Regions from separate parts of the Lysinibacillus sp. JNUCC 51 genome, predicted to be linked through region 2. Evidence: riboswitches for the same ligand, from Rfam matches in the RefSeq annotation. Region 2 holds a riboswitch; the other holds the start of a gene.

Region 1 (7,914 bases), 2.2 Mb from region 2:
CACCTCGATGTCGGCTCATCGCATCCTGGGGCTGTAGTCGGTCCCAAGGGTTGGGCTGTTCGCCCATTAAAGCGGTACGCGAGCTGGGTTCAGAACGTCGTGAGACAGTTCGGTCCCTATCCGTCGTGGGCGTAGGAAATTTGAGAGGAGCTGTCCTTAGTACGAGAGGACCGGGATGGACACACCGCTGGTGTACCAGTTGTCTTGCCAAAGGCATCGCTGGGTAGCTATGTGTGGACGGGATAAGTGCTGAAAGCATCTAAGCATGAAGCCCCCCTCAAGATGAGATTTCCCATTACGCAAGTAAGTAAGATCCCTCAAAGACGATGAGGTAGATAGGTTCGAGGTGGAAGTGTGGTGACACATGGAGCTGACGAATACTAATCGATCGAGGACTTAACCAAAATGTTTGAAACAATCAATGCACCGTTTATCCAGTTTTGAAAGAATAATTCTTTCAACCAAGGGTTTCAAGATACGAGTAGTTCGAGGAAGCGATGGAGAGAAGGAAGGAGCGTACTTAAGTACGTGACTGACTGAACGACAGAAGCTGACGAAGAAATACGATGTATATTGGAAGCCGACAATAGTCTAGTGATGATGGCAAAGAGGTCACACCCGTTCCCATACCGAACACGGAAGTTAAGCTCTTTAGCGCCGATGGTAGTTGGGGGCTTCCCCCTGTGAGAGTAGGACGTCGCTAGGCATTATACCCAGGAGGATTAGCTCAGCTGGGAGAGCACCTGCCTTACAAGCAGGGGGTCGGCGGTTCGAGCCCGTCATCCTCCACCATAATGGTCCCGTGGTGTAGCGGTTAACATGCCTGCCTGTCACGCAGGAGATCGCCGGTTCGATCCCGGTCGGGACCGCCATTTTTTTTTGCCGGTGTAGCTCAGTTGGTAGAGCAACTGACTTGTAATCAGTAGGTCGTGGGTTCGACTCCTATCGCCGGCACCATCCCTTGGAGGGGTAGCGAAGAGGCTAAACGCGGCGGACTGTAAATCCGCTCCTTAGGGTTCGGCGGTTCGAATCCGTCCCCCTCCACCATTTTAGGGGCATAGTTCAACGGTAGAATAGAGGTCTCCAAAACCTTTGGTGTGGGTTCGATTCCTACTGCCCCTGCCAGGTTTCGAGGTACTCGTTATCAAACACTGCTATGATTACATATAGTGGCGATTGTGGCGAAGTGGTTAACGCACCGGATTGTGGTTCCGGCATTCGTGGGTTCGATTCCCATCAGTCGCCCCATTTAATTATTGGGGTATAGCCAAGCGGTAAGGCAACGGATTTTGATTCCGTCATGCCTAGGTTCGAATCCTAGTACCCCAGCCATTCATTTCTTAGTTTGAGCCATTAGCTCAGTTGGTAGAGCATCTGACTTTTAATCAGAGGGTCGAAGGTTCGAGTCCTTCATGGCTCATCAGTTTTTATAAATGCGCCCGTAGCTCAATTGGATAGAGCGTCTGACTACGGATCAGAAGGTTATGGGTTCGACTCCTGTCGGGCGCGCCAAAAAAGCCTATAATATCGGAATGTAGCTCAGCTTGGTAGAGCACTTGGTTTGGGACCAAGGGGTCGTAGGTTCGAATCCTGTCATTCCGACCATCTTTCTTAATTATTGGGGCCTTAGCTCAGCTGGGAGAGCGCCTGCCTTGCACGCAGGAGGTCAGCGGTTCGATCCCGCTAGGCTCCACCATTTATATAATTTCCGGAGGTATACCCAAGTCTGGCTGAAGGGATCGGTCTTGAAAACCGACAGGCGGGTAACACCGCGCGGGGGTTCGAATCCCTCTACCTCCTCCATTTTCCGGGTCAGTAGCTCAGTTGGTAGAGCATTAGATTGAAGCTCTAAGTGTCGGCGGTTCGATTCCGTCCTGACCCACCATCTGCGGGTGTAGTTTAATGGTAAAACCTCAGCCTTCCAAGCTGATGTCGTGAGTTCGATTCTCATCACCCGCTCCAAAAAATAATGGGCCTATAGCTCAGCTGGTTAGAGCGCACGCCTGATAAGCGTGAGGTCGATGGTTCGAGTCCATTTAGGCCCACCATTATTCCGAAGTAGCTCAGTTGGTAGTAGCACCTGACTGTTAATCAGGTTGTCGCAGGTTCGAGTCCTGCCTTCGGAGCCACGGCCCGTTGGTCAAGTGGTTAAGACACCGCCCTTTCACGGCGGTAACACGGGTTCGAATCCCGTACGGGTCATCAAGCATGTTGCACATTAGTGCGACATGCTTTTTTTTATGCGAACTATACTGACAAACAAAGTTCATCATGCGTTAAGGAAATTTTATTTCTAAAGCACAAATAATAACTTCTACTCCTAAATACTGCAAAGGGAGTGCAAAATGGGGCCTAATGCGTCTCGTGTATTACCTACTTCGGCATAATAAAACGTTATAATAAACGTTATAATAGCATATCTCTACTTAAAAAATTTTCCTCTGTAATTTCTCCTGATTTTTATAATGTCTACTCAAGATGGGAACCCTTTTAATAAATAATTTTAGTGAAGGCTTAAGCATAAAGACGAATCCTGACGCATTGTTTATTTGCACGACAGCGGCAATTATACCGAGGCATAATTCATAAAATGAAGAGGTGGTATGAAATATTGAACAAAGTATTTCATATATAAAATATGTATGTTTTCTGGCAGATTTTTTCGTGGTGATTATAGTTCCATTCCTCTAATATGAGGGTAGATGGAGGAATTCGATATGAATTTACAGGAAGTACAGCGTTTTTTAGAACTTTATCAAGTAGAACAAAATGAGTCGAAAACATGGCTAGAAAATAAGTCACAGCAAATTAAAACTGCAGGCGAATATATACCGACAACGGAAGAATTAATCTTTGGTGCACGAGTGGCCTGGCGTAATAGTAATAAGTGTATTGGTCGATTGTTTTGGCAATCACTGCATGTTGTAGATGCCCGCGATATTTCCAATGAAGAGGGTATCTTCAAAGCTTTGCTTGAACATATTAAGTATGCAACAAATGGTGGAAAAATTCGTCCAACAATAACGGTTTTTGCACCAGGGCGTGTTCGTATATGGAATCATCAGCTAATCCGTTATGCTGGCTATGAAACTGAATCTGGAATCATTGGTGATTTGCATTCTGTTGAGTTTACAAAATTATGTGAGTCACTTGGTTGGCAAGGAGAGGGAACGGCATTTGATGTCCTTCCACTTGTTGTACAAATGGACGGAAGGGAGCCGCAATTGTTTAGGATTCCTGACGAGTATGTACTACAGGTACCGATTCGTCATCCAGAATCATCTCAAGTAGAGAAGCTAGGATTAAAATGGTATGCAGTGCCGATTATATCGAGTATGCGTTTCCAAATGGCAGGTATTGATTTTGAGGCTGCCCCATTCAATGGTTGGTATATGGGTACAGAAATCGGGGCACGTAATTTAGCAGATCATGAACGTTATAATATGCTGCCCGCTATAGCAGAAATTTTCAATCTCGATACAACTAAACAGGCTTCTTTATGGCGTGATCGTGCATTAGTCGAGCTGAATATTGCCGTACTACATTCTTTTAAAGAAGACGGTGTGAGCATTGTAGATCATCATACAGCTGCACAGCAATTTAAATTGTTTGAGGAAACTGAAGCAGCGGCGGATCGTAAGGTTACAGGCAATTGGACGTGGTTGATTCCACCTCTTTCACCAGCTACGACTCATATTTTCCATAAGCCCTATGTTAATATTTACAATACACCGAATTATTTTTATCAGAAACCACCTTATTAGAGAAAAAGGCAGCCCACTTTAACTTCTTTCAGCGGGTGTTCAAACATCTGTACCTGTCGCTACGCTTTCGGTACAAAAGACATCCGCTTAAAGAAGCTCATGAGCCACCTTATTTAATTCACATATTCATTTTTAGAAGCCCTAAATGAACATAAGAAAAGTATCAATACTACGATAACAAATAACCAACCTGCTATATTCCAGCCACCAAATAAATCATGTAAATATCCAAATAAAATTGGACCGATTGCGGCTAATAAATATCCTAATGATTGTGCGAATCCTGATAAATCAGCTGCTTCTAAAGCTGTACGGGTACGTAGTGTAAAGAACATCATCGCTAATGCGAATGAAGCACCTCCGGCTAAGCCTAGTAGCACCATCCATAGTACAGCGAGGCTTGTCCATTCCATGACTACCCCGATAAAGCCAACTAAGTAAAATGCCGTAAACATTAATACGAGAGGACGTTGAGATGTCATTTTACTAGCGATAATAGGCACAGCTAAAGCCATTGGAACTTGTGAAAATTGCATGATGGAAAACATCCAGCCTGCACGATCTGCAGCTAATCCTTGTGCTATATATATTTCAGGAATCCAAGCGGCAGTTGTGTAGAATAATAATGACTGAAATCCCATAGCCCCTGTTACTGCCCAAGTAACAGGTGATTTCCATAATGGTATACGTTCTTTCGTAGTCTCAACATTCGGTTCAGGCTTATTAAATTTCAACTGTGGAATCCAAATTAAGATGGTTAACACCACAAGAACAAGTGCGATTGCCAGTGCACCTTGCCAACCGAGTGATGAGTTGGCAATAGGATAGCTAATGCCAGCGCCGAGTCCAGCTGTCAAATTCATCGACATTGTAAAAAATGCCATAAGTAAACCTACGTGATAGGGAAATTTCAATTTAAGTAATCCCGGAATTAGTACGTTACCGAATGAAATGGCTATACCAATTAGCATAGTACCAAAAATAAGTAAACTAGTTGTGCCAAGGGAGCGTAATACAATCCCTACCGCTAATAGAATAGTCGATAAAAATAATGTTAATTCTAGTCCGAATTTACGTGCGACAATTGGTGCAAATGGTGAAATGATTGCAAATGCTAGCAATGGAATCGTCGTTAGAAAGCCTGCTAGTACATGGGATATGCCGAGGTCTTCACGAATAAAGGAAGTAATAGGTCCAACAACTGTTAGCGGCATCCGTAATGTCGAGGCAATACAAATTACTCCGATAACTAGTAATAAGGTTGTACCTTTCCAGTTAATTTTCCTGCTAGGATAAGTATCGGTATGTTCATGAGTAGTCAAATAAATCCCCCCTGTTAGAACAATTTTGATTGAATCACTATACCACTTTATCACATTAATAAAAATAGTTGAAAATTCACAAAATACAGAACATTACTCTGGTTATTGAAATGTCATAGGTCATATGTTAAACTAATACCCATCATAAATTTAATATTTAATGCCTCATGTTTATATTGAGGTAGAGGTCGCGGTATTTAAGAGTATGTTAATGGAAATGACAAGCATTTGAGAAATTAGCTGAAAGGAAATACTGCCGAAGTGTGAGGGGACTTGAAAACCTCATGCTGGGGCTGTCTCCGAAAGGAACAGAACTGTCACGTTTGGACAACGTGTTGAGCTATCATTTTGAAAGAACAGAGGATTTACTTAGCCATCACAGTAACGTTCATGTGATGGCATTTTTTTGCCTCTTAAAAGGAAGGAAGCTATATTGTGAGTGAAATAAAAGTCAATCAGCTCGGACATAAAGCGCCGAAGCTGAAAAAAGAATTAAAAAGCCGTCATATTACAATGATTTCATTAGGCGGTACAATCGGTACTGGATTGTTTTTAGCTAGTGGTGGTGCAATTGCACAAGCAGGACCTGGAGGTGCACTACTCGCTTATGCATTAATCGGTATCATGGTGTATTTTTTAATGACGAGCTTAGGCGAAATGGCAGCCTATATGCCATCATCGGGTTCATTTAGTACTTATGCTACAAAGTTTGTAGACCCAGCTCTAGGCTTTGCACTTGGTTGGAACTACTGGTACAACTGGGCAATTACAATTGCAGCAGAAATTTCTGCTGTATCATTAATTATGAAATATTGGTTCCCAGATAGCTCATCAGCACTTTGGACTGTTTTATTTATTGCCGTCGTTTTAACGTTCAATCTATTATCGGTAAAAAGCTATGGTGAAAGTGAATATTGGTTTGCCATGATAAAGGTTGTAACTGTAATCATTTTTATTATCATCAGTTTTTTAATGATTTTTGGTATTTTAGGAGGAAACGCTCCGGTAGGCTTTACGAATTTCTTTATTAGTGATGGACCATTCCACGGTGGATTCCTTGCTACATTTGGTATTTTCTTAGCTGCAGGATTCTCGTTCCAAGGGACAGAGCTACTTGGAATAACAGCAGGTGAAACAGATGATCCTGGTAAAAATATTCCGAAAGCAGTTAAGTCTGTTTTCTGGCGAATTCTTTTGTTCTATATTTTAGCAATCGGTGCAATTGGGTTGTTGATTCCATTTACAGACGCACGTTTATTATCTGAAGATATCGCTGTTTCACCATTTACACTGGTGTTCGACCGTTTAGGAATTGCCTTTGCGGCATCATTGATGAATGCTATCATTCTAACGGCAATGCTGTCAGCAGGGAATTCAGGGCTGTACGCATCTTCTCGTATGCTTTGGCAATTAGCGGTAGATGGACATGCACCGAAATTTTTCACTAAACTAAGCCGTCGAGGTATTCCGATTTACGCATTGCTGGCGACTTTAGCTGTAGGCTCCCTAGCATTTTTAGCTTCATTCTTTGGTGATGGTGTGGTCTACATGTGGCTTCTAAATGCCTCAGGAATGTCTGGATTCATTGCTTGGTTAGGTATTGCATTTAGCCATTACCGCTTCCGTCGAGCATTCGAGGCACAAGGCTTAGATCCGAAATTATTGCCGTATAGAGCAAAGCTGTTCCCATTCGGTCCGCTATTTGCCTTTACGGTTTGTATGATTGTTGTTATTGGACAAAACTACAATGCCTTTATGGGTGATACAGTAGATTGGTACGGAGTCCTTGTCTCGTATATCGGTATTCCTCTTTTCTTGCTGTTATGGCTTGGCTATAAAATCAAGCATAAAACAAAAATGCTTCCACTTAAAGAATGTGATTTAAAGGTGGAAGACTAATATTAAAGCTGTTCTATAATCCATTGAATGATGGTTATGGAACGGCTTTTTTTACTATTTTGCAAAAGATATATGAAACAAAGATATTACATATGGTAAATTATAGATCAATAACCACAAGTAGTTGATAATATTTTTGGTTATTAGTTGATTGGAGTGGAGGCTGGGTGACTCCATGGGAATCAGCGTCTTAGATAAGACACTGGAGCGAGGCGAAGCGGCTCATCGGACACCCCAGGAAGCTTTGCTCTGCGCGAAAGCGAAGCGGCAGCGATAAAAACGCCCAGCCGGAACGGAAATCAACCCCTCGTTTTGGTGATGGCCCAAATTATAAATAATTTATCCACTATTAACGGGCAGCAATTATTTATACCGAAAGCAAAAATAACTGCACGGAAAAGCCCAATAGGTGAAGAAAAATAATCAGAGGGGGAAAAATGATAGACTACCCATTTTTACAATATAGATTAAAAAAAGAAAAGATTAATACTTTTTTGATTAATAGTCATGGTAAAACGATATTTCGATACTATAAAAATAAGAAACAACAACAGAAACTTCATAAAATTAATTCTTGTACAAAGAGTATTCTTTCAATTCTATTTGGCATTGCAATAGATCAAAAATATTTGGAATCTATTCATATACCTGTCCATACTTTTTTTCCTGAACTATTCGAACGGCAAGATGATAAACGTAAAATGGATATGACAATATATCATCTTTTAACAATGACGGAAGGGTTAGATTTCCCGGAATTTGGGGAATGGAATTGTTTTGCTCCTATGGTATTTCATTCTGATATAGTAAAATTTATAATAGATCGCCCGATGGTGCATCCAGTTGGTACGCATATGAATTATAACTCGGGTTGCTCCCATATACTTTCTGCTATATTGCAGAAAGTTACGAATATGAAAACAAAAGAA
Region 2 (7,914 bases):
AGATTTAAATGATACGATTCAAATTGATTTAAAGGATGCGCTTTCCAACGATATCGACCATCTTCAAATGGAAATCGAATTTGCGAATCGTTCCAATTTAAGACGTAAAGAACAATTGGAATGGCGAGGCGATGATAAGTGACAGCAAATAATCACGCATTTCAACTAAATACAATACAAGGTATTTCCCCTCTTGTGCAATCTTATTTGGAAACAACAAATAATGAGGCGATGGCGACGTATGAAACGCTGTCGCCTCTTGCACAAAGTCGAGCACTTCTATATGCTAGTCAACTTGACCTGACAAACTTTGAATCAGTCCTGTCTTTAGGGCAAGGCTCACAACGAGCGCTTTCTCAATTTGCAGACCGCATGCTTGCACAAGTAAAACAAAAAGACGTCACAAAAATTGGTCAAATGTTAGACTCATTAATGCAAACGTTAGACCGTGTGGACCCTAACGCATTAGAGCCAAAAAAGCAGTCCTTTTTTAAAAAAATATTTGGTAAAATAGAGCCTACTGTTAAGCAGACATTAACGGAGTTTGAACGTGTTAGTATCCAAGTAGAACGAATTGGTGTTCAGCTTGAACGTGCACAGCTCCAAATGATAAAAGATGTCGAAATGCTTGAGGAACTTTATGCACATAATAGAGGGTTCTTTGAAGAGTTAGCGACGGCTATTGCAGCAGGACAAATGAAGAAGCAGCAAGCCATTGAAGTTGAGCTTCCTGAAAAAGTGACTAGTGTACAGGCGACGAAACAGCCTCTAGCTATCCAACATCTAAATGATTTTGCCGCTCAAATCGAGCGTCTAGATCAACGTATTTATGACCTACAAGTTTCTCAGCAGGTTGCTTTACAAACTGCGCCACAAATAAGGATGATTCAGCAGTCCAATCAAACGCTAGCTGAGAAAATCGAATTTTCAATCGTTACTCTTATTCCACTTTGGAAAAATCAGTTGGCCATGATGTTATCTATGCATATGGATCATCACTACGCGCAACTAGAGGAAAGATTATCTCGTACAAATGATCGTTTTACGAGCCCTTCCTTTGAACAGCAAGTATCGAAATTCAAAGAAACTCAGCATGAGCTTAAAACAGCTATCAAAGACGTCTTCGCCCTTCATACAGCTACAGAACAGGAAAAGCAGCATCTACAGGATGTAGCAGAATTAAAAACCTTAAAGAGAGATTGATTCCGTTTTTCCAAAAAACAAGGGTGGCTCAGAAAACATCTGAACCACCCTTTGATTTACATTCAAACCTAATGAATGTAAATAGTCTACGGACTCAATTACGCCAAGGCGAAATTGATTTTATGCTTATTCGAAATAATCTTTATAGTAGCCACCAATATTACCAGTATTATCGATAATAAAAATGAATTCTTCTGTTTCATTTTTCACATCATATTGTTTCCCTACTGTTAATACGTTTGAAACTAAATATTTTGATGCATTTGTATGCTTACAAGTAACTGTGCGTACTGTTTGGGCATCTTTCCATTTTAAATGTAACATAATCTCTCTACCTCTCTTTACTAGCATGAAGCTAATGTATACTGCTTATTTTATAATATTTTTGTACTTTTGTGGAGAAAAAAACCATAGTAGACCATATTTTTTCCGTAACTATCGTTTTTTTACCATATCAATAATAATAATTTTTACTCGAGGTGTTAATATGAGCTTTGGTGGTGTACCACAATGGTTTTTTATCTTGGCCGTTGCATTTGCAATTTGCTTTGTTTTATACGCAGAATGGAATTCAAGAAAATAAGTGAGCCCATTAATTTGGGCTCACTTTTTTGTTATTGTAACCGTACACGTAAATTTATTATTTTAATGTTCGTTTTAAAAACTCCTGTGTTCGTTCATGCTGAGGGTTTACTAACACCTGTGATGGTGGTCCTTCTTCTACAATTACACCTTTGTCCATAAATACGACGCGATCTGCTACTTCTTTGGCGAATTCCATTTCATGTGTAACAATTAACATTGTATTCCCAGCATCCGCTAGCTGACGCATTACCTTCAACACTTCACCAACCATTTCTGGGTCAAGTGCTGACGTCGGTTCATCAAACAGCATTACATCAGGACTCATAGACAATGCTCTTGCAATCGCAACACGCTGTTTTTGACCGCCAGATAGTTGTCGCGGCTTCGCATTAACGTATTGATCCATACCAACAATTTGCAAATATTGTAAAGCAACTTCCTCTGCTTCTACCTTTGAACGCTTTAATACTTTCATTTGACCAACTGTACAATTTTTTAGCACATCATGATTGTTGAATAAGTTAAATTGCTGGAACACCATACCTAAATGTGTACGGTATTCTTGGATATTATGTTTTTCGTCTAAAATGTTTTCACCTTTGTAAATGATTTGACCGCCACTCGGTGTTTCTAGTAAATTAATGCAGCGTAGTAGTGTTGATTTACCAGATCCTGAAGAACCGATTAAGCAGACAACCTCGCCCTTTTCTACTTGAAAATTTACATCCTTTAACACTTGGTTACGACCAAATGATTTACTTAAATGTTCTATTTTAATAACTGTCACTTGTTCGTCCCCCTATACTGCTTCTTTCTGTTCTTTTTGGTAGGCATCTGGTCCATCCAGTCGTTTTTCTATATACAGTAAAATTCTTGATGCTGTGAATGTCATGATGAAATAAAGGACACAGGCTATAAAGAAGGATTCGAAATATCGGAAGTTATTACCCGCAATTGACTTTGTTTGGAAGTATAATTCTGTCACCCCGATAACGTTTAATACGGCTGTATCTTTAATATTCATAATTAATTGGTTACCAGTTGCAGGCAATATATTTCGCGCAACTTGTGGTAATACAACATGTAGCATAATTTGAAAATGATTCATACCAATTGCCGATGCGGCCTCGTACTGCCCTTTATCAATGGATACAATACCACCACGTACAATTTCAGCCATATAAGCACCTGTATTTAGCGAAACAACTAAAATACCTGCTGTAATAAAGTGCATATCAATACCGAACGCCATATCTAATCCGTAAAATACAACCATCGCTTGTACAATCATTGGTGTACCACGGAAGAATTCGACATAGCATGTTAGTATAAAATTAATGAGCTTTAAGCTATAGAACTTTACACCTTTTTTACGAACCTTGATGGTATGCATAACTCCGATGAAAAATCCGATAAGTGCACCAATAATTGTACTACTAATTGAAATAAGTAACGTAAAATACGCACCTCGTAAAAACATTTGCCAGTTGTTCTCAACAATAGAAATAATCCATTCAAGACTCATGATGTTCCTCCTAACAACCTCGTGTTGTTTGTTCGTTACAGTCGTCTTAGCTATCTACCATTTTGATTGGGCCTTTTGTTTCTTTTATCTTATGAAACTTTTAGCTAAGACATTATTATTTTTAGAGAGATTTTGATAGTATAGATAGTATTGAGATTGCACGGACTAGCAAATAGTCCGTGCATTCAATTATTGTGCTGCTGGTTGTTGGTGAATGGCTTCTTCCATAATTTTTTGGCGCTCATCTTCAGAAATACCTTTTAAGATTTCATTGATCTTTTGAAGGTCTGCATCGCCTTTACGTAAACCAACTGCAATTGATGTATTTGAAATATCTGTATCGAAGCCTTTTTCAAATTTCACGTACGTGAACTTATTATTTGCAGCTTCAGCAGAAATACCTTCTGGACGTTCTGCTACATAGCCGTCAATTTTTCCAGCTTCTAATGCAACGCGCATTGCTGGGAAGTTATCCATTGCAGTTTGTTTTTTTACACCTTTGATTTGATCAATAACAGTGTAGTTAGATGTATTTAATTGTGATGTGATTTTTGCTCCAGAGAAATCTTGGATAGATGTTGCTTTTTCATATTTACTACCTTTTTTAATAACCATTACAAAATCAGATGTATAGTAGTTTTCTGTGAAGTCGATAGTTTGCTTACGTTCTTCAGTAGGTGACATACCAGCAATGATTGCATCAATTTTATTTGATTGTAGAGCTGGTACTAACCCATCCCATTCCAATTTTACGATGACTAATTCTTTTCCTAACCCTTCAGCTATTTTTTTAGCCATTTGTACATCATAACCGCCTGCATATTCTGCATTATCAGCAATTTTCACTGCCCCATCTGCATCATCTTGCTGCGTCCAGTTAAACGGAGCATAGCCTGCCTCCATTCCAATACGGAATTGGCCGCCACCTTCATCCGTATTCGTTTTACTACCCTCATTACTAGATGACGTCGTAGCTTTTTTGTCACCAGTACCACAAGCTGCTAGCAAAATTACAGTCATTACGGCCAACATTAATACCAACAATTTTCTTTTCATGTAACATTCCCCTTTTCTGTAAAAAAAATAAGACAACTGTACCAAAAAAGACCTAAGTACTGAACTTAGGTCTTACTTTTTTAACAGTTGCCCAAATCCTCACTATTATTCCATCATTCCGAGATAGCACAACCTAGTAAACCTGGAAAATAATTTACTAGGACAGTCCTGCAGTTATTCACTGCAGACCCAGCATAAAAGTACGAGCTCCTTTTATACTTCGGCGGTATTTCCTTCTCCATTGCGTCTTCGCTTGCTTGTACTCAACAATAAACTAATAAATACCGCGCCTCTACCTCACAATAGGATAAATGTGAGGTTTGTATATTTAATTGATAATAAGATACTACTATAAAACTAATATGTTCGTCAAGATTATTTTATTACTTTTCTGACTAATTACAATATTAGGATATTATACTTCTTAAATCCATTTTACACTTTTACAAATTTAAAAATGATGTTTAGTTTTTTTAGCCTTCACAATTACCTAGATATTATTTCCGTTCCGCCTGACCGCGCTTTCCTTGTGGCGTTACAGATTTCAAATTAGTCGTCCACCCTCAACTCCAATCAACTTATATAACTGTATAAGGTTCTACAAAAACGATCGTATTTTTTCAGAAAATTCATATATTTTTATCATTAAAACTCTATACTAGTAATTCAAATGGAGCTGTTATTCAACAAAATTAATTTCTTTTGCACTATATGCTTTCGGTATTGATGAACAATTTTTGAAAAGCAAAAAACCCTGCAAAACAATGTTTGCAGGGTTTTAAAATATTCAGGAATTAAGAATTTAATAATAAATCTTCTGGGTTTTCAAGTAGTTCTTTAACAGTTTTAAGGAAGCCTACAGAATCTTTACCATCGATAATACGGTGGTCATAAGATAGTGCTAAGTACATCATTGGGCGAATTTCTACTTCACCATTCACTTCAACTGGACGTTTTTTGATAGTATGCATACCAAGGATACCAGCTTGTGTACCATTCATGATAGGTGTAGACATTAATGAACCGAATACCCCACCATTTGTAATTGTGAATGAGCCACCTTGAAGATCTGCTAAACCTAATTTTTTGTCGCGTGCTTTTTTCGCTAGGTCTGCGATTGAATCTTCAATTTCAGCAAAGTTTTTGCGGTCAGCGTCACGTACAACTGGTACTACTAAACCTTCTTCAGTTGATACAGCTACACCGATATCAAAGAAGTTGTTTAAGTGAATTTCATCACCAACGATTTGTGCGTTAACATATGGGTATTTTTTAAGAGCTGCAACTACAGCTTTTGTGAAGAATGACATGAAACCAAGTTTTGAGCCAGTTGACTCGAAGAATTGGTCTTTTTTACGAGAACGTAAAGCCATAACGTTTGTCATATCTACTTCGTTGAAAGTTGTTAACATTGCTGTAGATTGTTTTACTTCAAGTAAACGTTTTGCAATTGTTTGGCGACGACGGCTCATTTTTTCAATTGTTACACGTGATTCATCAACTGCTGCAACTGCTTTAGGTGCTGCTGGAGCTGCTTGTGGTGCTGCAACTGGAGCTGTACCATGTGCTGCTACGTCTTGTACTCGTACACGGCCTTGTGGATCTACTGGAGATACAGCAGCAAGGTCAATACCTTTTTCACGAGCAAGTCTACGAGCTGCTGGAGATGCGATTACACGCTCACCAGTAGTTTCTTCTACAACTGGAGCTGCTGCAACAGGAGCAGGTGCCGCTTGTGGCGCTGCTGGAGCTGGAGCTGCTTCAACTGGTGCTGCTGGAGCAGGTGCTGCACCTTCGCCAGCTTCTACTACTGCGATTACTTGACCTACAAGTACAGTATCGCCTTCTTCAGCTAAAATTTGAGTTAAAACTCCTGCTTCTTCAGAAATGATTTCAGCGTTTACTTTATCTGTTTCAAGTTCAACGATGAATTCACCTTTTTCAACGCGATCGCCCACTTTTTTTACCCACTGTGCGATACTACCTTCTGTAATCGATTCTGCTAATTCAGGGACTTTAATTTCAGCCACTTTCATTTCCTCCTTTAGTTAACGTGCATTATGCACATAAAAGGGCTACTGCCTCAGCAAGTAGCCCGGCTCTCAAAATTTAATAAGTGATTATTTAACCTTTACAGGCTCAGCAATTGCTTCTTCTACAAGTGCGGCTTGAGCTGCTTTATGAGAATCTGCATCGCCTTCAGAAGTAGAGCTCATTGCAGGTCGGCCTACATAACGAAGCTTTTTACCTTCTGAAAGATCATGTAATGTTTCTAATGCATAATTCCAAGAACCTTGGTTTTTAGGTTCTTCTTGTACCCATACAACTTCTTTTACATTTGGATACTTAGCAATAATACCAGCAACTTGCTCTTTTGGGAATGGGTAAAGTTGTTCTACACGAACAATGTGTAAGTGATCGAAGCCTTCACCATCTTTAATACGGTCTGCAATGTCGATCATTACTTTACCTGAACCTAATACAATACGTTCTACAGCTTCTGATTTTGAACCTAGGCCTGGTTGTTCAATTACTTCTTGGAATGAGCCATTTGCTAATTGATCAGCATTCGCTGCAGCTAATGGGTGACGAAGTAAATACTTAGGTGAAACAACTACAAGCGGACGAACACCTTCAGTGCCTAATAATGCTGCTTGACGACGTAATAAGTGGTAGTAGTTACCTGCGTTTGAACAGTTTGCTACGAACCAGTTATTTTCAGCTGACATTTGTAAGTAACGTTCCATACGGCTTGAAGAGTGTTCTGGACCTTGACCTTCATAACCATGTGGTAAAAGGATAACTAAACCAGATTTTTGACCCCATTTAGCACGTGCACCTGAAATAAAGTTATCGAACATAACTTGTGCCATATTAGCAAAGTCACCGAATTGAGCTTCCCAAACTGATAGTACATTGCTGTTTTCTAAATTGTAACCATATTCAAAGCCCACTACCCCAGCTTCTGTCAGTGGAGAGTTGTGTACTGTAAATGATGCATTTGCACCTGAAATATGGTGAAGTGGCGTGAATAAATTACCATTGTTTTTGTCATGTAACACTAAGTGACGTTGAGAGAACGTACCACGTTGTGCATCTTGACCTGTAAAACGTACTGGTGTGCCATCTTGAATAATTGTTGCATAAGCTAGAGTTTCTGCATGACCCCAGTCAATTTTTGCAGAAGCAAATGCATCACGGCGTTTTTCCAAAATTTTGCCAAGTTTTTTCTGTGGTTCAAAGTTTTCTTCAAACACTAAAAGCTCTTCATTAATTTTTTCTAGACGTTCCGCACCAACTGCTGTATCAATTTGTGGGAATTCTACTTTTAATTCTTCTGGCATTTCTAAATGTTTGTGTTCATCTTTATCTGCCATTTCTTTTACATGATCATAAGCTGCTTGCATTTCTGCATAAATAGCTTTATCTAAAGCTGCAACTTCATCAGCAGAAACTACACCCTCAGCTACTAATTGAGCACCGTATAAAGCACGAACTGGCTCATGTTTAGAAACTAATTTATAAGTTTCAGGGTTTGTTACAGT

The links. A riboswitch is a leader RNA that binds a small molecule or an ion and turns the genes downstream of it on or off. The one in region 2 is predicted to bind lysine.
Positions count from the first base shown of each region.
Region 1: another riboswitch for lysine. It lies ahead of JNUCC51_RS10435 (amino acid permease); the one in region 2 lies ahead of JNUCC51_RS24665 (transporter substrate-binding domain-containing protein).

Region 1 covers NZ_CP065545.1:2,175,091-2,183,004, reverse strand. The annotation lists rRNA gene JNUCC51_RS10540 (23S ribosomal RNA) at 1-404, shown strand, start outside; rRNA gene rrf (5S ribosomal RNA) at 591-706, shown strand; tRNA gene JNUCC51_RS10530 (tRNA-Val) at 717-792, shown strand; tRNA gene JNUCC51_RS10525 (tRNA-Asp) at 797-872, shown strand; tRNA gene JNUCC51_RS10520 (tRNA-Thr) at 882-957, shown strand; tRNA gene JNUCC51_RS10515 (tRNA-Tyr) at 964-1,047, shown strand; tRNA gene JNUCC51_RS10510 (tRNA-Trp) at 1,052-1,125, shown strand; tRNA gene JNUCC51_RS10505 (tRNA-His) at 1,173-1,248, shown strand; tRNA gene JNUCC51_RS10500 (tRNA-Gln) at 1,258-1,332, shown strand; tRNA gene JNUCC51_RS10495 (tRNA-Lys) at 1,348-1,420, shown strand; tRNA gene JNUCC51_RS10490 (tRNA-Arg) at 1,436-1,512, shown strand; tRNA gene JNUCC51_RS10485 (tRNA-Pro) at 1,529-1,605, shown strand; tRNA gene JNUCC51_RS10480 (tRNA-Ala) at 1,621-1,696, shown strand; tRNA gene JNUCC51_RS10475 (tRNA-Ser) at 1,711-1,803, shown strand; tRNA gene JNUCC51_RS10470 (tRNA-Phe) at 1,810-1,885, shown strand; tRNA gene JNUCC51_RS10465 (tRNA-Gly) at 1,889-1,962, shown strand; tRNA gene JNUCC51_RS10460 (tRNA-Ile) at 1,972-2,048, shown strand; tRNA gene JNUCC51_RS10455 (tRNA-Asn) at 2,053-2,129, shown strand; tRNA gene JNUCC51_RS10450 (tRNA-Glu) at 2,131-2,202, shown strand; gene JNUCC51_RS10445 (nitric oxide synthase oxygenase) at 2,718-3,764, shown strand; gene JNUCC51_RS10440 (CynX/NimT family MFS transporter) at 3,878-5,086, opposite strand; lysine riboswitch at 5,261-5,437, shown strand; gene JNUCC51_RS10435 (amino acid permease) at 5,522-6,985, shown strand; gene JNUCC51_RS10430 (serine hydrolase domain-containing protein) at 7,423-7,914, shown strand, end outside.
Region 2 covers NZ_CP065545.1:5,099,593-5,107,506, forward strand. The annotation lists gene JNUCC51_RS24640 (5-bromo-4-chloroindolyl phosphate hydrolysis family protein) at 1-142, shown strand, start outside; gene JNUCC51_RS24645 (toxic anion resistance protein) at 139-1,203, shown strand; gene JNUCC51_RS24650 (DUF6501 family protein) at 1,330-1,527, opposite strand; gene JNUCC51_RS24655 (amino acid ABC transporter ATP-binding protein) at 1,844-2,575, opposite strand; gene JNUCC51_RS24660 (amino acid ABC transporter permease) at 2,588-3,313, opposite strand; gene JNUCC51_RS24665 (transporter substrate-binding domain-containing protein) at 3,503-4,369, opposite strand; lysine riboswitch at 4,486-4,672, opposite strand; gene odhB (2-oxoglutarate dehydrogenase complex dihydrolipoyllysine-residue succinyltransferase) at 5,164-6,399, opposite strand; gene JNUCC51_RS24675 (2-oxoglutarate dehydrogenase E1 component) at 6,490-7,914, opposite strand, start outside.